Regions from separate parts of the Streptomyces sp. NPDC051020 genome, predicted to be linked through region 2. Evidence: riboswitches for the same ligand, from Rfam matches in the RefSeq annotation. Region 2 holds a riboswitch; each other region holds the start of a gene.
The links. A riboswitch is a leader RNA that binds a small molecule or an ion and turns the genes downstream of it on or off. The one in region 2 is predicted to bind thiamine pyrophosphate.

Region 1 (6,284 bases), on a different contig from region 2:
TGATCTTCCTGCTGGTCGGCTATCTGCTGAAGATGCTCAGCCGGCCCCCCTCATTCGCCGACACCATGGTCGCCGCCGGGTGGTTCTTCGCGGCGGTGACGGCGGCCGCGATACTGGCCGCCGCCGTCGGACTGCTCATCACGGCGCTGCGCAACGGATCGACCGCGCTGCCCGCCGAGGATGCCGAGGACGAGCTGCCGGAGGAGGTGGCGCGCGCAAGGGAGGCCTGGCGTCATGCGCTGCTGGAGCGCGGCATCCTGCCGTTCCTGCGCGATGCACTCGCCGATCCCACCGCAGGCGCCGCGTCGCGCACCCCGCACCCGTCGGCCCACCGCATCCCGAAGATCGGCTACAGCAGACCGGACTTCACGGGGCCGGACGAGGGGCCGGCGGCGGGGCCCCGCCCGTCGTTCACGAGCCCGGACTTCACCAGCCCGGACTTCGGCGGCCCGGAACACGAACCTGACTGACCGGCCGCCGCGGCCCGGCGCGTCTCCGCCTGCGGCCTGCATACGCGAGAAACGTAACGGCTCCCACCGACACCCGGCGGGTGGCCGGTGGAGCGGCCCGCGGCTCCCCGGCAGTTTCCGGGGGGGTGCGGGCCGCTCCAGTACGGCGTACTCAGTCGGTGAGCGGGAGGTACACCCGGTTGCCCGCGGCCGCGAACTCCGCCGACTTCTTCATCATGCCCTCGGCGATCTCGGCCTCGGTCGCCGTGGGCCCGTCGCCGCCGAACTGCTCCGAGATGCTTCGGCTGATCTTCATCGAGCAGAACTTCGGGCCGCACATCGAGCAGAAGTGGGCCGTCTTCGCCGGCTCGGCCGGCAGCGTCTCGTCGTGGAACTCCCGTGCCGTGTCCGGGTCGAGTGCCAGGTTGAACTGGTCCTCCCAGCGGAACTCGAACCGCGCGTCCGACAGTGCGTCGTCCCAGTCCCGCGCCCCTGGATGCCCCTTGGCGAGGTCCGCAGCGTGGGCCGCGATCTTGTAGGTGATGACGCCCGTCTTCACGTCGTCCCGGTTGGGCAGGCCCAGGTGCTCCTTGGGCGTGACGTAACAGAGCATCGCCGTCCCCCACCAGGCGATCATCGCCGCGCCGATGCCCGAGGTGATGTGGTCATACGCCGGGGCGATATCGGTGGTCAGCGGGCCGAGCGTGTAGAACGGCGCCTCCTCGCAGATCTCCTGCTGGAGGTCGATGTTCTCCTTGATCTTGTGCATCGGGACATGGCCCGGGCCCTCGATCATGGTCTGGACGCCGAACCGCTTGGCGACCGAGTTGAGCTCGCCCAGCGTACGCAGTTCGGCGAACTGCGCCTCGTCGTTGGCGTCGGCGATCGAGCCGGGGCGCAGTCCGTCGCCCAGCGAGTACGTCACGTCGTACGTCGCGAGGATCTCGCAGAGCTCCTCGAAGTTCTCGTACAGGAACGATTCCTTGTGGTGAGCCAGGCACCACGCGGCCATGATCGACCCACCGCGGGAGACGATCCCGGTCTTGCGCCGGGCGGTGAGCGGGACATACGGCAGCCGCACGCCGGCGTGGACCGTCATGTAGTCGACGCCCTGCTCGGCCTGCTCGATCACAGTGTCCTTGTAGATCTCCCAGGTCAGCTCCTCCGCCCTGCCGTCGACCTTTTCGAGGGCCTGGTAGAGGGGCACGGTGCCGATCGGCACGGGGGAGTTACGCAGTACCCACTCGCGGGTGGTGTGAATGTTGCGGCCGGTGGAGAGATCCATGACCGTGTCGGCGCCCCACCGCGTCGCCCAGGTCATCTTCTCGACCTCCTCCTCGATGGAGGAAGTGACCGCGGAGTTGCCGATGTTGGCGTTGACCTTCACCAGGAACCGCTTGCCGATGATCATCGGCTCGGTCTCCGGGTGGTTGACGTTGGCCGGCAGGACCGCCCGGCCGGCCGCGATCTCCTCGCGTACGACCTCGGGTTCGACATTCTCCCGGATCGCCACGTACTCCATCTCCGGGGTGATCTCGCCCCGGCGGGCGTACGTGAGCTGGGTGACGGGCTGCCCGTCGCGGCTGCGGCGCGGACGGCGCGGACGGCCGGGGAAGACGGCGTCGAGGTTACGCAGTCCGCGCGGCGAGGTGTGCCCCAGCCCGTCGTCCTCGGGGCGGACGGGGCGGCCCACGTACTCCTCGGTGTCGCCGCGGGCGGTGATCCAGTTCTCCCGCAGGGGTGCGAGACCGCGCCGTACGTCGGTTTCGGTGGCGGGATCGGTGTACGGCCCCGACGTGTCGTACAGCGTCACGTCCTTGCCGTTGGTGAGGTGCACCTTTCGGACCGGCACCTGGAGGTCCGGGCGGGAGCCCTGGACGTATCCCTTGTGCCAGCCGATGGACGTGCCGGCCTCGTCGCTCTGGTTCGAGGCAGGCGTGCGTGCGTCCGATGTGGTCATGAGACCTACTCCCTACGCCGGCATTACCCGGTAACAGGTTCGGCGGTCGGCGCAGCCTGTCCCGTACGGATGTACGGATATCAGCGCCCTCTCAGCCCGGTGCTCCGAGCTCCCGCGTGTGCAAAGGTGCCACCACGCTAGCGCCTGTTCCGGCGTGCTGGACAGAGGGCCTGTTCCTTCTTGCGATGATCGCCCGGTGACATCCCTTAAGAGCGCCCCCGGATCGCAGGACCATCAGCACGGGCATTCGCACAGCCACGGCCCTGCTGCGCCGGTCTCCGCACATCTGCGCAAGGTCATCGCGGGCGTGCTGATCCCGTTCGCCACCGCGGTCGTTGTCGGCCTGGTGGTTCTCTGGCCGGGCGGTGCGCCCGCGCACGAGCGCACCGGTGTCGGTTTCGACCGGCAGACCCAGCAGGGCAAGGTGGTGAACGTCGACAAGGTCGACTGCAAGGACGTGAATGCCGCGCAGACGCCGGTCACGGGCGGCACCACGACGCCATCAAAGGACGCGGGCACCGGTCAGGAACCGGGGCTGTGCGAGAAGGCCACGGTCGAGGTGACGGCCGGGCACGACAAGGGGCGCACGTTCGTCGAGATCATTCAGCCCGACGCCCCTCGGCAGTTGCGCGAGGGGCAGGGCGTGGTTGTGGCGTACGCCCCCGACGCGCCCCATGACCTGCAGTACTCCGTGACGGATGTGAACCGGAAGTTCCCGATGGCGCTGCTGGCCGGGATCTTCGCTCTCGCAGTGGTCGTCGTCGGCAGAATGCGCGGGTTGATGGCGCTGGTCGCGCTCGCGGTGTCGTTCGCCGTACTGACCCTGTTCATCCTCCCCGCGATCCTTCAGGGGTCGAATCCGCTGCTCGTCGCGGTCGTCGGGGCCAGCGCGATCATGCTCATCGCGCTCTACATGTGCCATGGCCTGACCGCACGCACCTCGGTCGCGGTCATCGGCACCCTGATCTCACTGCTGCTGATCGGGCTGCTCGGTTCGCTCTTCATCGGCTGGGCGAGCCTGACGGGGAACACCGACGACAGCACCGGTCTGATCCACGGCCTCTACCCCCACATCGACATGAGCGGCCTGCTGCTGGCCGGCGTCATCATCGGTTCGCTCGGTGTGCTCGACGACGTGACGGTCACCCAGACGTCGGCGGTCTGGGAGCTGCACCAGGCGGACCCGACCATGGGTGCGCGAAAGCTGTACCGCGCAGGGATCAGGATCGGTCGCGACCATATCGCCTCGGTGGTCAATACGCTGGTGCTCGCCTACGCAGGCGCCGCGCTTCCCCTGCTGCTGCTGTTCTCGATCGCGCAGAGCAGCGTGGGGACGGTGGCCAACAGCGAGCTCGTGGCGGAGGAGATCGTCCGGACGCTGGTCGGCTCGATCGGACTGGTCGCCTCGGTTCCGGTGACGACGGTGCTCGCGGCGCTGGTGGTCTCCGCGGACCGCACAGGGCTCGGCGCGGAAGCAGGAGCTTCGGCACCCGTACGGGGCGGGAGGGGCCGGCGTCGCAGGGCGAGGCATTGAGCACCTCGACGCGGAGCACATATCACCCGTTCGGCAGATACGGCGTTCGATCGGCCGGTAGGCCGTCCGCGCAGTTCTTCCTCAGCCGGCGTTCTGTTCCTTGGCCAGGATCCGGCCCAGCGCCTCTTCCAGGCTGCCCTCGAAGTCACTCAGCGTGCACTCCTGCCCGAGGGGCACGAGCTTGTCCGTGCGGTCGAGAAACGCGACGAGTGGCGCTGTACCGGCCCTGAACAGGGCGCGATCCGTCCCGACCTGCAGCCGGATGTGTACGTCGGAGAGTCCCTCGGGCTCCGTGGGACTGATGTGCACATCGCCGTCGCCGCTGGGGCTGTTGAGGCCGTCCAGCAGCAGCTCACGGCCGAAAGCCCAGGTGACGGGGGCGTCGCCGGGCAGGTGGAAGGTCATCCGGATCGCATACGGATCGCACACCTCGTACCGGAGTTCCACCGGGATACGGAATGAGAGCTCCTCGGAAACGAGAAAGCTCATCATGACCTCAGCTTGAACCGACTCGCGCATCGTCCAACCCCGCAGTAGTTGAATCTGGCCAGGAATGATCCCCCATGGCCCTATTGACGCCATCGTGGTGCACGCGATAGCAGATCACAAGGAGTGATTTTTCAGATACTGATAGAGAACACGAACGAACGCAAGAGGCTTGCCACTTCGCCGCGTAGTCGTTCGACTGCGGGGAGCAATCGATCTTCCTGCTCGAGAGGCATGGAAATCGCCATGGCGGCTGCAGTGAATCCGGCCGTGATCGGGATGGCCGCGCAGACCGTCCCGAGGGCGTACTCCTGTCGTTCGATGACAGGTTCCATCCGCTCCAACGACCTCAAACGCTCAAGAAGCGCCGGTCGGTCCCGCACCGAATAGCGGGTGAGAGGCCGCACAGGGTGACGGTCCAGATGGTCCTCACGGGCCTTCTCGTCGAGCTGGCTGAGCAGACACTGACCGAGCGCATGGGCATGCCCGGTCTCCCGGAACGAGGCCCACTCGTCCGCCGCGGGAGCCGCGGGGGTGTCAGCAACCGCGATGAGTTCGATCTCGCCGTCACGGTAGACGGCGCAGTAGACCGGCGCACCGATGATGTCGCGCCAGCGGGCCAGCGACTGGGTCATTCTGCTGCGACGATTCTGCAGACAGCCGTCGTCGACAAGCCTCTCTGCGGCGGTGCCGAAGAGGAAAACACCGTTCGCGCGGCGCAGGTAGCCCTCATGGGTGAGGGTGCGCAGCAGGTGATAGGCGGTAGGAAGAGGCAGTCCCGCTTCCCGTGCGAGCTGCTTCGCGGGCGCCCCGTCCCGATGGGCGCCCACAGCCTCCAACAGCCTCAACGCCCGCTGAACCGAACCGATCAACGTCGGAACAGCGGTGCTCGATGCCGTGGTCAAAAGTCACCCCCAGGCATGGCGACGGGCGGTCGGCCCGTCCGTGGGGGCCGCCCCCACGGTCCTGCCGCAAACCTGAGGTCCGGAGACCGGACGTATGCACAAACCACTGGGCACAGCGGTGACGGACAGTTAAATCCCAGGCGGCGGCAGCGGACTGCCACTGTATAGGCCGCATAAGCAGGGGGCGTCGTTTCATCCTGCGCTTAGCTCAGCTGGGCTAATCGCCCGACTGGAGACCGCCCGCCCCTACCAGTCGCCGCGCGAGGACGAGGAAGACATGAACTTCCGTACGACGAAAACGAGGCCACCGACCAGGATGACGAACACCAGGACCTTGAAGAGCAGACCGATCACGAACCCGATCACGCTGGCGATCAGACCGCCGAACACCACGATCGCGATGACGGGCACCGCGACCCACTTCACCCACCAGGGCATCCCCGCGAATATCTCCCGCACAGCCATCGTCCCTACCTCATTCCTGTGAGTACCTGACTCGATGCTAGAGGCGCGGGGGTCGCCGACGGGGGCTCCGGAGCCCTTGATCTCCCCTGATCGAACCCCGAGGGATCCCTGAGAGCCAGGCTCAGCTCTCGGGTGGAGAGAAGACCACCATGACCCGCAGATCCTCGGTGATGTGGTGGAACTTGTGGGCCACCCCGGCCGGTACGTACACCACGCTTCCCCTGCCCACCTGCGTGGTCTCCATGCCCACGGTGATCGAGGCACGACCGCTGATGATGAAGTAGACCTCGTCCTGCTGGTGCGGCTGCTGCGGGTCGAGCTCGCCGGCGTCCAGCGCGTACAGGCCGACGGACATGTTCCGCTCCCGCAGGAACTGCAGATACGCGCCGTCGTTGGCGGCACGTTCCGCCTCCAGTTCGTCCAGCCTGAATGCCTTCATGGCCCGTCCGCTCCCTGCTTCTGTTCAGCCGGTGTCCGCCACCGAT
Region 2 (6,284 bases):
AGGAGCACGTGGTGATCGAAGAAACCCTCCTCGAGGCCGAGGAGAAGATGGAGAAGGCCGTCGTGGTCGCGAAGGAGGACTTCGCCGCGATCCGCACCGGCCGTGCGCACCCGGCGATGTTCAACAAGATCGTTGCCGACTACTACGGCGCGCTGACCCCGATCAACCAGCTGGCCTCTTTCTCGGTTCCCGAGCCGCGCATGGCCGTCGTGACGCCGTTCGACAAGAGCGCGCTGCGCAACATCGAGCAGGCCATCCGCGACTCCGACCTCGGCGTCAACCCGAGCAACGACGGCAACATCATCCGAGTGACCTTCCCCGACCTCACGGAGGAGCGTCGTCGCGACTACATCAAGGTCGCGAAGACGAAGGCCGAGGACTCCAAGATCTCGATCCGGGCCGTCCGCCGCAAGGCGAAGGAGACCCTGGACAAGCTGGTCAAGGACAAGGAGTCCGGCGAGGACGAGGTGCGCCGCGCCGAGAAGGAGCTCGACGACACCACTGCGAAGTACGTCGCGCAGGTCGACGAGCTGCTCAAGCACAAGGAAGCCGAGCTGCTCGAAGTCTGATGAACGACTCTTCCTGGGGCGCCCCGCAGGGAGCCGGCTACGGGGGTACGCCCGAGATGAGGGCTGCCCCGGCAGGTCCTGCATACGATGTGCATGACGCCCAGCAGACTCGGCCCATGCCCATCGTGCCGGACGTTCCCGATGCAGGTAGAGACGCTGACGACCGTGACGACCGGTACGGGGGAGCCGCCGGCCGGCGCGGCGGTCCTCCGTACCGTGACGAGAAGCAGCAGGAGCCCATGTCCACCGCGCCGCCGCCGCCCCAGAAGAAACGTGCGGGTCGTGACCTGCGAGCCGCCATAGGGGTCGGTGTGGGGCTCGGGGCCGTCATCGTCGCCTCGCTGTTCATCGTGAAGGCCGTCTTCATCGGCGTGATAGCCATCGCCGTCGTCGTCGGCCTCTGGGAGCTCACCTCCCGGCTGCAGGAGCGCAAGGGCATCAAGGCACCGCTCGTACCGCTCGCGATCGGCGGCGCGGCGATGGTCGTGGCCGGCTATGTGCGCGGAGCCGAGGGCGCCTGGGTCGCCATGGCCCTGACCGCTCTGGCGGTGCTCGTCTGGCGGATGACCGAGCCGCCCGACGGGTACCTCAAGGATGTCACGGCCGGTGTTTTCGCCGCGTTCTACGTACCCTTCCTGGCCACCTTCGTCGCGATGCTGCTGAGCGCCGACGACGGGGCGCAGCGGGTCCTCACCTTCCTCCTGCTGACGGTGGTCAGCGACACGGGCGCGTACGCCGTCGGCTGGCGCTTCGGCAAGCACAAGCTCGCGCCGCGGATCAGCCCCGGAAAGACCCGCGAGGGACTGTTCGGGGCCGTCGCCTTCGCGATGGTCGCCGGTGCGTTGTGCATGCAGTTCCTGATCGACGACGGCACCTGGTGGCAGGGGCTGCTGCTCGGCCTGGCCGTCGCTGCCAGCGCCACCCTGGGTGACCTGGGCGAGTCCATGATCAAGCGGGATCTCGGGATCAAGGACATGGGCACGCTGCTCCCCGGTCACGGCGGGATCATGGACCGACTGGACTCGCTGCTGCCGACCGCTCCGGTGGTCTGGCTCCTGCTGGTGCTTTTCGTCGGCTCCAGCTGAAAGGCCGGGGCCACCCCCAGCCTGACCTGCGTTTTTATCAGTGAGGGTCCGTTGTCCACAGGACGGCGGGCCCTCACTCATCTGTCTGAGCGATGGTCCCGCTCTCGCCAGGCGCCGGCCTTCACGAGGGCAGTGGGCTGCTGTGCGCACCACGTGCGTGTCGTGCGATCGGTCACGGTCCGCCGGCGCGGCCGGGCCGTCTGTGGGCCGTCGGTGGCCGCCGATGGCGACAGGCAAGGAGCGCCGTCGACCGGGCGCGGTCGTACCCTGTCCCGCCTGAGCCGGCGACGACCGTGGGCACCACGGCGTGTCTGCGACACTGGATGAACCATGCCTAAGCCCGGAGAACTCACTTTCGTCGCGCCCCGCGGAGCCAAGAAGCCGCCGCGGCACCTCGCCGACCTCACGCCCGCCGAGCGCAAGGAAGCCGTCGCCGCGATCGGCGAGAAGCCGTTCCGCGCGCAGCAGCTGTCGCAGCACTACTTCGCGCGGTACACGCACGACCCGGCCGAGTGGACCAACATCCCGGCCGGTTCACGGGACAAGCTCGCCGAGGCGATGTTCCCCGACCTGATGTCCGTGGTCCGGCACATCAGCTGCGACGACGACACCACCCGTAAGACGCTGTGGAAGCTGCACGACGGGACGCTGGTCGAGTCCGTCCTGATGCGCTACCCGGAGCGGGTGACGATGTGCATCTCGTCGCAGGCCGGATGCGGGATGAACTGCCCGTTCTGCGCGACGGGGCAGGCCGGTCTGGACCGCAATCTGTCGACCGCCGAGATCGTCCACCAGATCGTGGACGGCATGCGTGCGCTGCGTGATGGGGAGGTTCCGGGCGGACCTGCGCGGCTCTCCAACATCGTCTTCATGGGCATGGGTGAGCCGCTCGCCAACTACAAGAGGGTGGTCGGCGCGATTCGCCGGCTGACCGACCCGGAGCCGGACGGTCTCGGTCTTTCGCAGCGCGGCATCACCGTCTCCACCGTGGGCCTGGTGCCGGCCATGCTGCGCTTCGCCGACGAGGGCTTCAAGTGCCGTCTCGCCGTCTCGCTGCACGCGCCGGACGACGAGTTGCGGGACACGCTCGTGCCGGTGAACACGCGCTGGAAGGTACGCGAGGTGCTGGACGCGGCGTGGGAGTACGCGGAGAAGTCCGGCCGCCGGATCTCCATCGAGTACGCGCTGATCCGCGACATCAACGACCAGGCCTGGCGCGGTGACCTGCTCGGCCGGCTCCTCAAGGGCAAGCGCGTTCATGTCAACCTGATCCCGCTCAACCCGACACCGGGCTCGAAGTGGACCGCTTCCCGGCCCGAGGACGAGAAGGCGTTCGTCGACGCGATCGCCTCCCACGGAGTGCCCGTGACCGTGCGGGACACCCGCGGCCAGGAGATCGACGGGGCCTGCGGACAGCTGGCGGCATCCGAGCGCTGAGGCCGAAGGGGCCCGTGTAACCTGGGCCCGAAATCAACTTCATATTCCGACAGGGGAGCGCCACAGCGCTGAGAGTGCGGCACCGAGGACAGGTTGGCCGCAGACCCTCTGAACCTCGCCCGGGTCATTCCGGGTAGGAAGTTCGGTCATCAACTCATGCTGTTGCGCCCTGCCCGCTTCTCCAGGGGCAGGGCCGCGTCTCTTCCTGGTCAAACCCAGGAGGAATTCATAATGAGCACCACCCGCACCACGCGTGGGACCAAGCAGCTCGCGGCGACGGCCCTCGCCGCCGCGCTCGGCGTCACGACACTTGCCGGCTGCGGCAGTTCCGACGACTCGGCATCAGGAGCCGGTGACACGAAGGGCTCCGGCTCCAAGACCGTGACGCTTGTCAGTCACGACTCGTTCAACGCCTCCAAGGACGTGCTGAAGGCGTTCACGAAGGAGACCGGCTACACGGTCAAGGTGCTGAAGAGCGGTGACGCAGGCACTGCGCTCAACCAGGAGATCCTGACCAAGGGTTCCCCGCGCGGCGATGTGTTCTTCGGCGTCGACAACACGCTGCTCTCCCGCGCCCTCGACAACGGACTGTTCACCCCGTACGAGGCGAAGGGCATCGACCGGGTCGCGGCCGATGCCCAACTGGACGCGGCCAAGCACCGGGTCACTCCGATCGACACCGGCGACATCTGCATCAACTACGACAAGAAGTACTTCGCCGACAAGAAGCTCGCGCCGCCGAAGACCTTCGACGACTTGGCGAAGCCCGCGTACAAGAACCTTCTCGTCACCGAGAACGCCGCAACCTCGTCGCCCGGTCTCGGCTTCCTTCTCGGTACCGTCGCCACCTACGGCGAGAGCGGATACCAGGACTACTGGAAGAAGCTGAAGAGCAATGGCGTGAAGGTGGTCGACGGCTGGGAGCAGGCGTACAACGAGGAGTTCTCCGGGTCCGCGGGCGGCAAGAAGGCCAATGCGGACCGGCCGCTCGTCGTCTCGTACGCCTCCAGTCCGCCGGTCGAGGTGCTCTACGCGAAGCCGCGGCCGAGCGAGGCTCCGACCGGGGTCGCGACCGGGACGTGCTTCCGTCAGATCGAGTTCGCCGGTCTGCTGAACGGCGCGAAGAACGAGGCGGGCGGCAAGGCGCTGCTGGACTTCCTGATCGGCAAGAAGTTCCAGGAGGACATGCCGCTCAACATGTTCGTGAGCCCGGTCACCAAGGACGCGAAGCTGCCGGAGCTCTTCACGGAGTTCGGCGCCACGGTCGACAGGCCCACCACCGTGGCCCCGGCCGCCATCGCCAAGAACCGTGAGCAGTGGGTCCAGTCGTGGTCCTCGCTCGTAGTGAAGTAGCGAAGAGTCCCGTACGCGGTCCGGGCGCGGGCGGGAAGGGTGCGCGCGCCCGGTCCAGGCTCGCGGATCCCCGTCGCGCGGGGGCGTGGCGGGGGAGTGCGGTGCGGCTCGGTCTGATGGCCGTGCCCGCCACGTTCTTCGCGCTGTTCTTCGCCTACCCCGTCGTCGCGATCGTCGGCCGCGGGCTGAAGGCCGACGGCGCCTGGCAGTTCGGCCGGATCGGCGAGGTGCTGACCCGGCCGGACATCCTCGACGTCCTCTGGTTCACCACCTGGCAGGCCCTCGCGTCGACCGCGCTGACCCTGTTGGTCGCGCTGCCCGGCGCGTATGTCTTCGCCCGCTTCGCCTTCCCCGGCAAGCAGGTGCTGCGGGCGGTCGTCACCGTGCCGTTCGTCCTGCCGACCGTCGTCGTGGGGACGGCCTTCCTGGCGCTGCTGGGGCGCGGCGGTTTCCTCGACGAACTGGCGGGCGTGCGTCTCGACACCACGGTGTGGGCGATCCTGATCGCCCATGTCTTCTTCAACTACGCGGTCGTCGTGCGGACCGTCGGCGGACTGTGGTCGCAGCTCGACCCGCGGCAGGAGGAGGCCGCCCGGGTGCTGGGCGCCGGGCGGTTCGCGGCGTGGCGGCGGGTCACTCTGCCGGCCCTCGCGCCCGCGGTGGCCGCCGCCGGGCTGATGGTCTTCCTCTTCACGTTCACCTCCTTCGGGGTTGTGCAGATCCTCGGCGGTCCGGGCTACTCCACGCTGGAGGTCGAGGTCTACCGGCAGACCGCCCAGCTCCTCGACCTTCCGACGGCCGCCGTGCTGACACTGGTTCAGTTCGCCGCGGTCGGCGTGATCCTGGCCGTGCACGCGTGGGCCGTGCGGCGCGGGGAAATGGCGCTGAAGCTGGTCGATCCGGCGCAGACCTCCCGCAGGCCGCGCGGCACCGGGCAGTGGGCGCTGCTCGGCGGGGTCCTGCTGACGGTCCTGGTGCTGATCCTGCTGCCGCTCGGTGTGCTCGTGGAACGTTCGCTGGACACCCCCGGCGGCTTCGGCTTCGGCTACTACCGCGCCCTGCAGTCCGCGGAGGCGAGCGGCAGCACGTTCCTGGTCGCACCCCTCGAAGCGATCGGGAACTCACTGCAGTACGCGCTGGTCGCGACTGTGATCGCGCTGATCGTCGGCGGGCTCGCGGCGGCCGCGCTGACGCTCCGCCGGCCTCGAACAGACTCGGCCGGGGGGACCCCCTTGGCCGGGCGGCTGGTCCGGGGTTTCGACGCGCTGCTGATGCTGCCTCTCGGGGTGTCCGCCGTCACCGTCGGCTTCGGTTTTCTGATCACGCTGGACAGGCCCCCGCTGGACCTGCGGACATCGTGGATCCTGGTGCCCCTCGCCCAGGCGCTGGTCGGCGTTCCCTTTGTCGTACGGACGATGCTGCCGGTCCTGCGGGCGGTGGACGGGCGGCTCCGGGAGGCGGCGGCGGTGCTCGGGGCGTCGCCGCTGCGGGCCTGGCGCGAGGTCGATCTGCCGCTGGTGCGAAGAGCGGTGCTGGTCGCGGCGGGCTTCGCGTTCGCCGTGTCGCTCGGCGAGTTCGGGGCGACGGTGTTCATCGCGCGGCCCGACAACCCGACCCTGCCGGTGGCCGTGGCGCGGCTGCTGGGACGGTCCGGGGAGCTCAACTACGGGCAGGCGATGGCGCTCAGCACGATTCTGATGCTGGTGTGCGCGGTGTCGCTGCTCCTGCTCGAACGTATCCGCCCGGACCGGTCCGGGGAGTTCTGACGATGCTCGGGGTGTTCTGGACGTGCTGACACTGGAATCCGCCACAGTCCTCTTCGGGAAGCGGGCGGCGCTCG
Region 3 (6,284 bases), on a different contig from region 2:
TGTCCAGCCCTCGGACACTCTTCGCGCAGTCTCCGGGCGGACCCGGCCGTACATGGATGCCCTGCGGCATTCCTGACGTCCTTGTCAGACGTCGGCGCGTGCTCTGATCCGCTTCGCGAGCCCGGCGGCGGCCGCGGCCGGGTCGTCGGCCTCGGTGATGGCCCGTACGACCACGACCCTGCGCGCCCCCGCGTCCAGCACCTGGTCGAGGTTGTCCGCGTCGATCCCGCCGATGGCGAACCACGGGCGCGTCCGGCCGAGCGAGGCGGCGTACCGCACGAGGTCGAGGCCCGGGGCGTGCCGACCGGGCTTGGTCGGGGTGGGCCAGCAGGGTCCGGTGCAGAAGTAGTCCACGCCGGGCTCGGCGACGGCCGCGTCGACCTCGGACTCGGCATGTGTGGAGCGGCCGATCACCACGTCCCCGCCGATGATGGCCCGGGCGGCGGGCACGGGCAGGTCCCCCTGGCCGAGGTGGAGCACATCCGAGCCGATGGCATGGGCGACATCGGCCCGGTCGTTCACCGCGAGGAGCGTGCCGTGGCGCCTGCAGGCGTCGGCGAAGACAGCGAGGTGTTCGAGCTCCTCGGCCGCTTCCATGCCCTTGTCGCGCAGCTGGACGATGTCGACGCCGGAGGAGAGCACGGCGTCGAGGAACTCGGGGAGGTCACCCTCGCGCCTGCGGGCGTCCGTGCACAGATAGAGCCGGGCGTCGCTCAGCAGCGCGCGAGGAGTGGGCATGGTGCGGTTCCCCCTTGGGACGGAGCGGTACTGCTGGTGGTGCGGAGCGGCTCGACGCGGGGGGACGGGCCGCGCAGAGGCGCACGGCCCGTACCCCGCGTACGGTCGTCCCGGTCAGACGGCGAGCGCCTGGGCGCGGCGCTTCACCTCCGTGCCGCGATTCTCGCTCAGCGCCTGTGCGGGGGTACCCGGCAGGGTCGGGTCAGGGGTGAAGAGCCATTCCAACATCTCTTCGTCGGAGAAGCCGTCGTCCCTCAGGAGCGTCAGGGTGCCGGTGAGGCCCTTGACCACCTTGTTGCCGTCGATGAAGGCAGCAGGCACCTGGAGCGCCCGGTTCTCACCACGTCGTACGGCGATGAGCTGGCCTTCCTTGACCAGCTGCCGCACGCGCGTCACCTCGACATCGAACATTTCTGCGATATCGGGGAGGTGGAGCCAGGCAGGGACGAGAGCATCGATCTTTGCGTCAATCTCGGTCACAGGACAAGCCTGCCATCCCGCACTGACAGCCGATACCCGGACTCATCCCTTCAGGGCCTCGCGAACCACGTCCGCGACGCGGCAACGGGACTCCTGGCCGCTGGTGATCCAGCCGTGGGCGGACTCCAGGACACGCGAGTAGCAGGCCCCGGCGTCGGCAGTGCCCCGGCACTTCTCGGCCGAGGCTCCGCCCACGGCGGTGACCACGCCGCCCGTGCGGGCGAGGTTGCCGGTCGAGTCCACGGTGTCGTCCGTCACGGCGTCCGTGCGCCACACACGCGCGGAGCCCGTCCGGGAGGTGTCGATCAGCACACGGCGCTGGGTGACGGCGGCCCTCAGGTCGTAGTTGTTGTGGTCGCCGTAGACCGGGATGTCCATGTCGACGTCGATGGGGCAGGACCAGGCGTGCCGCTGTGCGCTGGTACGCCCGCCCGTCCTGGTCGTCACCGTGGTGGCGCCGTGGTCGCGCTGGTGCATCGTCTGCTGCTGCCCGGCCCTGGAGACCGTGTCCGTGTCGGTGTACGCGAATTCCTGCTCGACGGTGGTGGTGATCCGGCCCTTCGAGGTCGGACGTAGCCCTCGGTGATGTCCTTGGCGACGTGCCAGCTGATGCCGTCGTCGTCGGGCTCGGCCGTGCTGGTGCGGAAGACCTCCGCGCCGCCGACGAACACCGCGGCGAGACGGTCGTACTGACGCCCCTTCACGCTGCCCGACCAGTCGAGGACGACCTTGTTCCAGGGGCCCTCGCACCGGGCGGGCGGGCGGGCGGGCGGGGTGAGCGTGGTGGTGTACGGAGATTGCCCACCGGCCCCTTCAGGGGAAGGCCGTTACTGACGTACCGTCGATTTCAGCGGCACGGAGGGATCGGCCGCCCGCACCTCATCGAGCCGCGCCCCCGCCTCGATGAGCTTGCGCCCCTGGGCCAGGTCGCGCGGCCGGCCGACGGCGAGGACGGCGACCAGCACGCCGTCCCGCAGCCAGAGCACCGACCAGGCGGGGCCGTCCGGGTCGCCGCGCCACAGCAGAGTGTCGGCGCCCCCGTGATGGCCCGCGTACTGCACGAACCGGTCGAACTGCTCGGACCAGAAGTACGGCACGGGGTCGTACGTGACCGGCTGCGGTGCCCCGCGGGAGCCGGCGCCGATGATGTTGGCGGCGGCGGCCCGCGGCCCCTGGACTGCGTTGTCCCAGTGGTGGACGAGGAGGCGCGTGCCATATCGCGCGGAGGGGAAGGAGGCGCAGTCCCCGACGGCGTACACATCGGGCAGCGAGGTTCGCAGCGCTTCGTCGGCGGTCACCGATCCGTCCGGTCCGAGCGCGATGCCGGAGCCGGCCAGCCAGGCGGTGGCGGGCCGGGCGCCGATCCCGACGACCACCGCTCCGGCCGCGAGTGCGCGGCCGTCGGCGAGGACCACCCGGCCGGGCTCGATGCGGGCCACCGGGGCACCGGTGAGGAGTTCCGCGCCGCTCTCCCCGTACCAGCGGGCCATCGGAGCGGCGACCTCGGCGGGCAGGACGCCCGCGAGCGGCCGGTCGGCGGCCTCGACAACGGTGACCTCGCAGCCCGCGGCGCGGGCCGCGGTGGCGAACTCCGCGCCGATCCACCCGGCGCCGACGACCACGACGCTGTGCTGCTCACCGAGGACCGGCCGCAGCCGTGCGGCGTCGTCGAGGGTGCGCAGCAGATGGACACCGCGCACACCCTCGGAGCCCGGCAGCTCGACCGGTTCGGCGCCGGTGGCGATGACCAGGACGTCGTACGGGACGGGGCCTGTCGGGGTGTCCAGTTCGTGCGCCTCGGACCGGAGACCGGTCACGTCGCGGCCCAGTTGCAGCTCGATGTCGAGCGCCTCGAAGTCGATGTCGAAGGCGGAGCCCTCAGCCTCGCCGAGCAGCACCGCCTTGGACAGCGGCGGCCGGTCGTAGGGCTGGTGGGGTTCGGCGCCGATCAGGGTGACCGGGCCGGTGAAGCCCTGTTCCCGCAGGGCCACCGCGGTCTGCACACCTGCCATGCCCGCACCGACGATGACGATGCGGCGCTCGGTCCGCCGGTCCGGCTGCTCAGTCTGCTGCTCGCTCACCTGTCCACCTTAAACACCTGACGGTCCGTCAGCTAGACAGCTCCTCGACCACGCTCGTCCCGCTGCCCTCCTGCGACTCCCACTCCCACCGCTCGTCCAGCCGCACGCGGCCGTCGGCGAGGTCGACGACGGTCGAGAGGCAGTGTCCGGAGGATGTCGTTCCGTCCTGCTTCAACTGGACGTACCGGAAGTCGAGTCGATCGGCGGTCCTGGTGCCGACGAGATGGCCCCGGACCACGTCGCCGCCCGCGTACTCGGCCCAGATCCGGCCGTCCTCCTCGTGGTACGTGAAGCGGGTACGGGTGCCCACCTGGCCCGGCGCCTGGTCGGCGACCGGCGAGAGGACGAGTTTGTCGAGCGAACGGGCCATGGTGGCTGCTCCCTTACAGGGTCCGGGGGACGGGGTCAGTGCCGTGACCGGCCATGTTTGCCGGACGGGGCAAAGCCTGCCGGGAGGGGCACTAGGGTGGCCACCGTAAGACACTCGCGGGAGCCCGGACGCACCGGGCTGAGAGGGAGGCTGGGCGGCCTCCGACCGTACGAACCTGATCCGGGTCATGCCGGCGAAGGGAGGGGCTGGACGCCCATGCGTTCTTCCGGGAACACATCCGTATCCGCACAAGGATCCGACGTCCTCGTCATCGGGGGCGGGATCATCGGTCTGGTGACTGCCTGGCGGGCTGCGCAGCGCGGTCTGCGCACCGCGGTCGTCGACCCCGAGCCGGGCGGCGGGGCCGCCCAGGTCGCGGCCGGGATGCTCGCCGCCGTCACCGAACTCCACTACGGCGAGCAGATGCTGCTCGGCCTCAATACCGCGTCCGCCGCGCGCTACCCGGCCTTCGCGGCCGAACTGGAGGCGGCGAGCGGCCAGGACATCGGCTTCCGCGCCTGCGGCACCCTTGCGGTCGCCCTGGACTCCGACGACCGCGCCCATCTGCGGGAGCTGCACGTGCTTCAGCAGCGTTCGGGGCTGGAGTCGGAATGGCTCACCGGCCGTGAGTGCCGTCGGCTGGAGCCCATGCTGGCGCCGGGCGTGCGCGGCGGTCTGCGGGTCGACGGCGACCACCAGGTCGATCCGCGCCGGCTGGCCGCCGCTCTGCTGACGGCCTGCGAACGGGCTGGGGTGGTCTTCCACCGCGACTGGGTGGAACGCCTCGGGGTGGCACGGGACCGGGCCACCGGAGCCGTACTCGCGGCCGGTACGGAGCTGGCCGCCGACCAGGTCGTACTCGCCTCGGGCAGCCTCAGCGGGCGGCTCGCCGGGCTGCCGGACGATGTCGTTCCCCCGGTGCGGCCCGTGAAGGGACAGGTGCTCCGGCTGACCGTGCCCGCCGCTTACGCACCGTTCCTCACCCGCACCGTGCGGGCCGTGGTCCGGGGCAGCCATGTCTATCTCGTCCCGCGCGAGAACGGCGAGCTCGTCGTCGGCGCGACCAGCGAGGAGATGGGCTGGGACACCACCGTCACGGCGGGCGGGGTGTACGAGCTGCTGCGCGACGCCCACGAGCTGGTGCCCGGCATCACCGAACTGCCGCTCACCGAGACCCGAGCCGGCCTTCGCCCCGCGTCCCCCGACAACGCCCCACTGCTCGGCCCCACCGCCGTGCCCGGCCTCCACCTCGCCACCGGCCATCACCGCAACGGCGTACTGCTCACCCCCGTCACAGGTGACGCGATGGCCGAGCTGCTGACCACCGGCGAGCTGCCCGCCGTGGCCCGCCCCTTCGCCCCCGGACGATTCGCACCCGCCGCCGTACCGCCCTCCGCCTCCGTACGTCAGGAGCAGCCCGCATGACCGACTCCCTTCCGCTCACCGTCTCCGTGAACGGCGATCCCCGTTCGATCGCCGCGGGCACCAGCCTGGAGACCCTTGTGGCGACTCTCACGGCGGCGTCCTCCGGGGTCGCCGCGGCCCTCAACGAGACCGTCGTCCCGCGCAGCCGCTGGTCGGCCGCCGCCCTCGCCGACGGCGACCGGATCGAAGTCCTCACCGCGGTCCAGGGAGGCTGACCATGTCCGACGATCTCTTCACCCTCGGCGGCACCACGTTCGGCTCCCGGCTGATCATGGGAACGGGCGGGGCGCCCAGTCTCGACGTGCTCGAACGCTCCCTGACGGCGTCCGGCACCGAGCTGACCACCGTCGCGATGCGCCGCCTCGACCCGACCGTGCAGGGCTCGGTCCTCTCCGTCCTCGAACGCCTCTCGATCCGCGTCCTGCCGAACACGGCGGGCTGCTTCACCGCGGGCGAGGCCGTGCTGACCGCCCGGCTGGCCCGCGAGGCGCTGGGCACCGACTGGATCAAGCTGGAGGTCGTGGCCGACGAGCGGACTCTGCTGCCCGACCCGGTCGAGCTGCTGGACGCCGCGGAGACCCTGGCGGACGACGGGTTCACCGTCCTGCCGTACACCAGCGACGACCCGGTGCTCGCCCGGAAACTGGAGGACGTGGGATGCGCGGCGATCATGCCGCTCGGCTCCCCCATCGGCTCCGGGCTCGGCATCCGCAATCCGCACAACTTCCAGCTGATCGTCGAGCAGGCCCGGGTGCCGGTCATTCTCGACGCGGGCGCCGGGACCGCCTCGGACGCGGCCCTCGCGATGGAGCTGGGGTGCGCGGCGGTGATGCTGGCGTCGGCGGTGACCCGGGCGCAGGAGCCCGAGCTGATGGCGGCGGCGATGCGGCACGCGGTGGACGGCGGACGGCTGGCGTACCGCGCGGGCCGGATCCCGCGTCGCCACTTCGCCGAGGCCTCCTCACCAGTGGAGGGGCGGGCGGTGCTGGACCCGGAGCGGCCGGCGTTCTGAGCGCGCGTCCGCCGGGTCCGTACGCTGCTGAAGCGCATGTCCCTGTCACGGCTCGGCTGCAGTACGGACCCGGGATCGCCCCGGCCCGTCGGTCGTGTCCGCGGTGGCTCGTAGACTCGGCTGCGTGGATAAGACCCTCCAGGACCCGCTTGTCGGGCAGCTCCTCGACGGCCGTTAC

Region 1: linked by a shared signal. The riboswitch ahead of thiC (phosphomethylpyrimidine synthase ThiC) and the one ahead of AB0N06_RS11275 (thiamine ABC transporter substrate-binding protein) in region 2 are both predicted to bind thiamine pyrophosphate.
Region 3: linked by a shared signal. The riboswitch ahead of thiO (glycine oxidase ThiO) and the one ahead of AB0N06_RS11275 (thiamine ABC transporter substrate-binding protein) in region 2 are both predicted to bind thiamine pyrophosphate.

Annotation. Positions count from the first base shown of each region.
Region 1 is NZ_JBFBCG010000004.1:46,830-53,113, reverse strand. Features, by position in the region: gene AB0N06_RS03575 (hypothetical protein) at 1-470, shown strand, start outside; gene thiC (phosphomethylpyrimidine synthase ThiC) at 622-2,409, opposite strand; TPP riboswitch at 2,402-2,535, opposite strand; gene AB0N06_RS03565 (YibE/F family protein) at 2,606-3,943, shown strand; gene AB0N06_RS03560 (SsgA family sporulation/cell division regulator) at 4,025-4,462, opposite strand; gene AB0N06_RS03555 (helix-turn-helix domain-containing protein) at 4,564-5,334, opposite strand; gene AB0N06_RS03550 (DUF5326 family protein) at 5,581-5,793, opposite strand; gene AB0N06_RS03545 (cupin domain-containing protein) at 5,921-6,238, opposite strand.
Region 2 is NZ_JBFBCG010000015.1:78,165-84,448, forward strand. Features, by position in the region: gene frr (ribosome recycling factor) at 12-569, shown strand; gene AB0N06_RS11265 (phosphatidate cytidylyltransferase) at 569-1,654, shown strand; gene rlmN (23S rRNA (adenine(2503)-C(2))-methyltransferase RlmN) at 1,985-3,091, shown strand; TPP riboswitch at 3,133-3,249, shown strand; gene AB0N06_RS11275 (thiamine ABC transporter substrate-binding protein) at 3,323-4,444, shown strand; gene AB0N06_RS11280 (iron ABC transporter permease) at 4,561-6,210, shown strand; gene AB0N06_RS11285 (ABC transporter ATP-binding protein) at 6,233-6,284, shown strand, end outside.
Region 3 is NZ_JBFBCG010000022.1:46,151-52,434, forward strand. Features, by position in the region: gene thiE (thiamine phosphate synthase) at 85-738, opposite strand; gene AB0N06_RS14555 (Rv2175c family DNA-binding protein) at 853-1,218, opposite strand; gene AB0N06_RS14560 (hypothetical protein) at 1,261-1,695, opposite strand; partial or broken gene AB0N06_RS14565 (peptide-N4-asparagine amidase) at 1,800-1,955, opposite strand; gene AB0N06_RS14570 (FAD-dependent oxidoreductase) at 2,046-3,299, opposite strand; gene AB0N06_RS14575 (hypothetical protein) at 3,328-3,669, opposite strand; TPP riboswitch at 3,776-3,888, shown strand; gene thiO (glycine oxidase ThiO) at 3,886-5,094, shown strand; gene thiS (sulfur carrier protein ThiS) at 5,091-5,309, shown strand; gene AB0N06_RS14590 (thiazole synthase) at 5,312-6,106, shown strand; gene pknB (Stk1 family PASTA domain-containing Ser/Thr kinase) at 6,231-6,284, shown strand, end outside.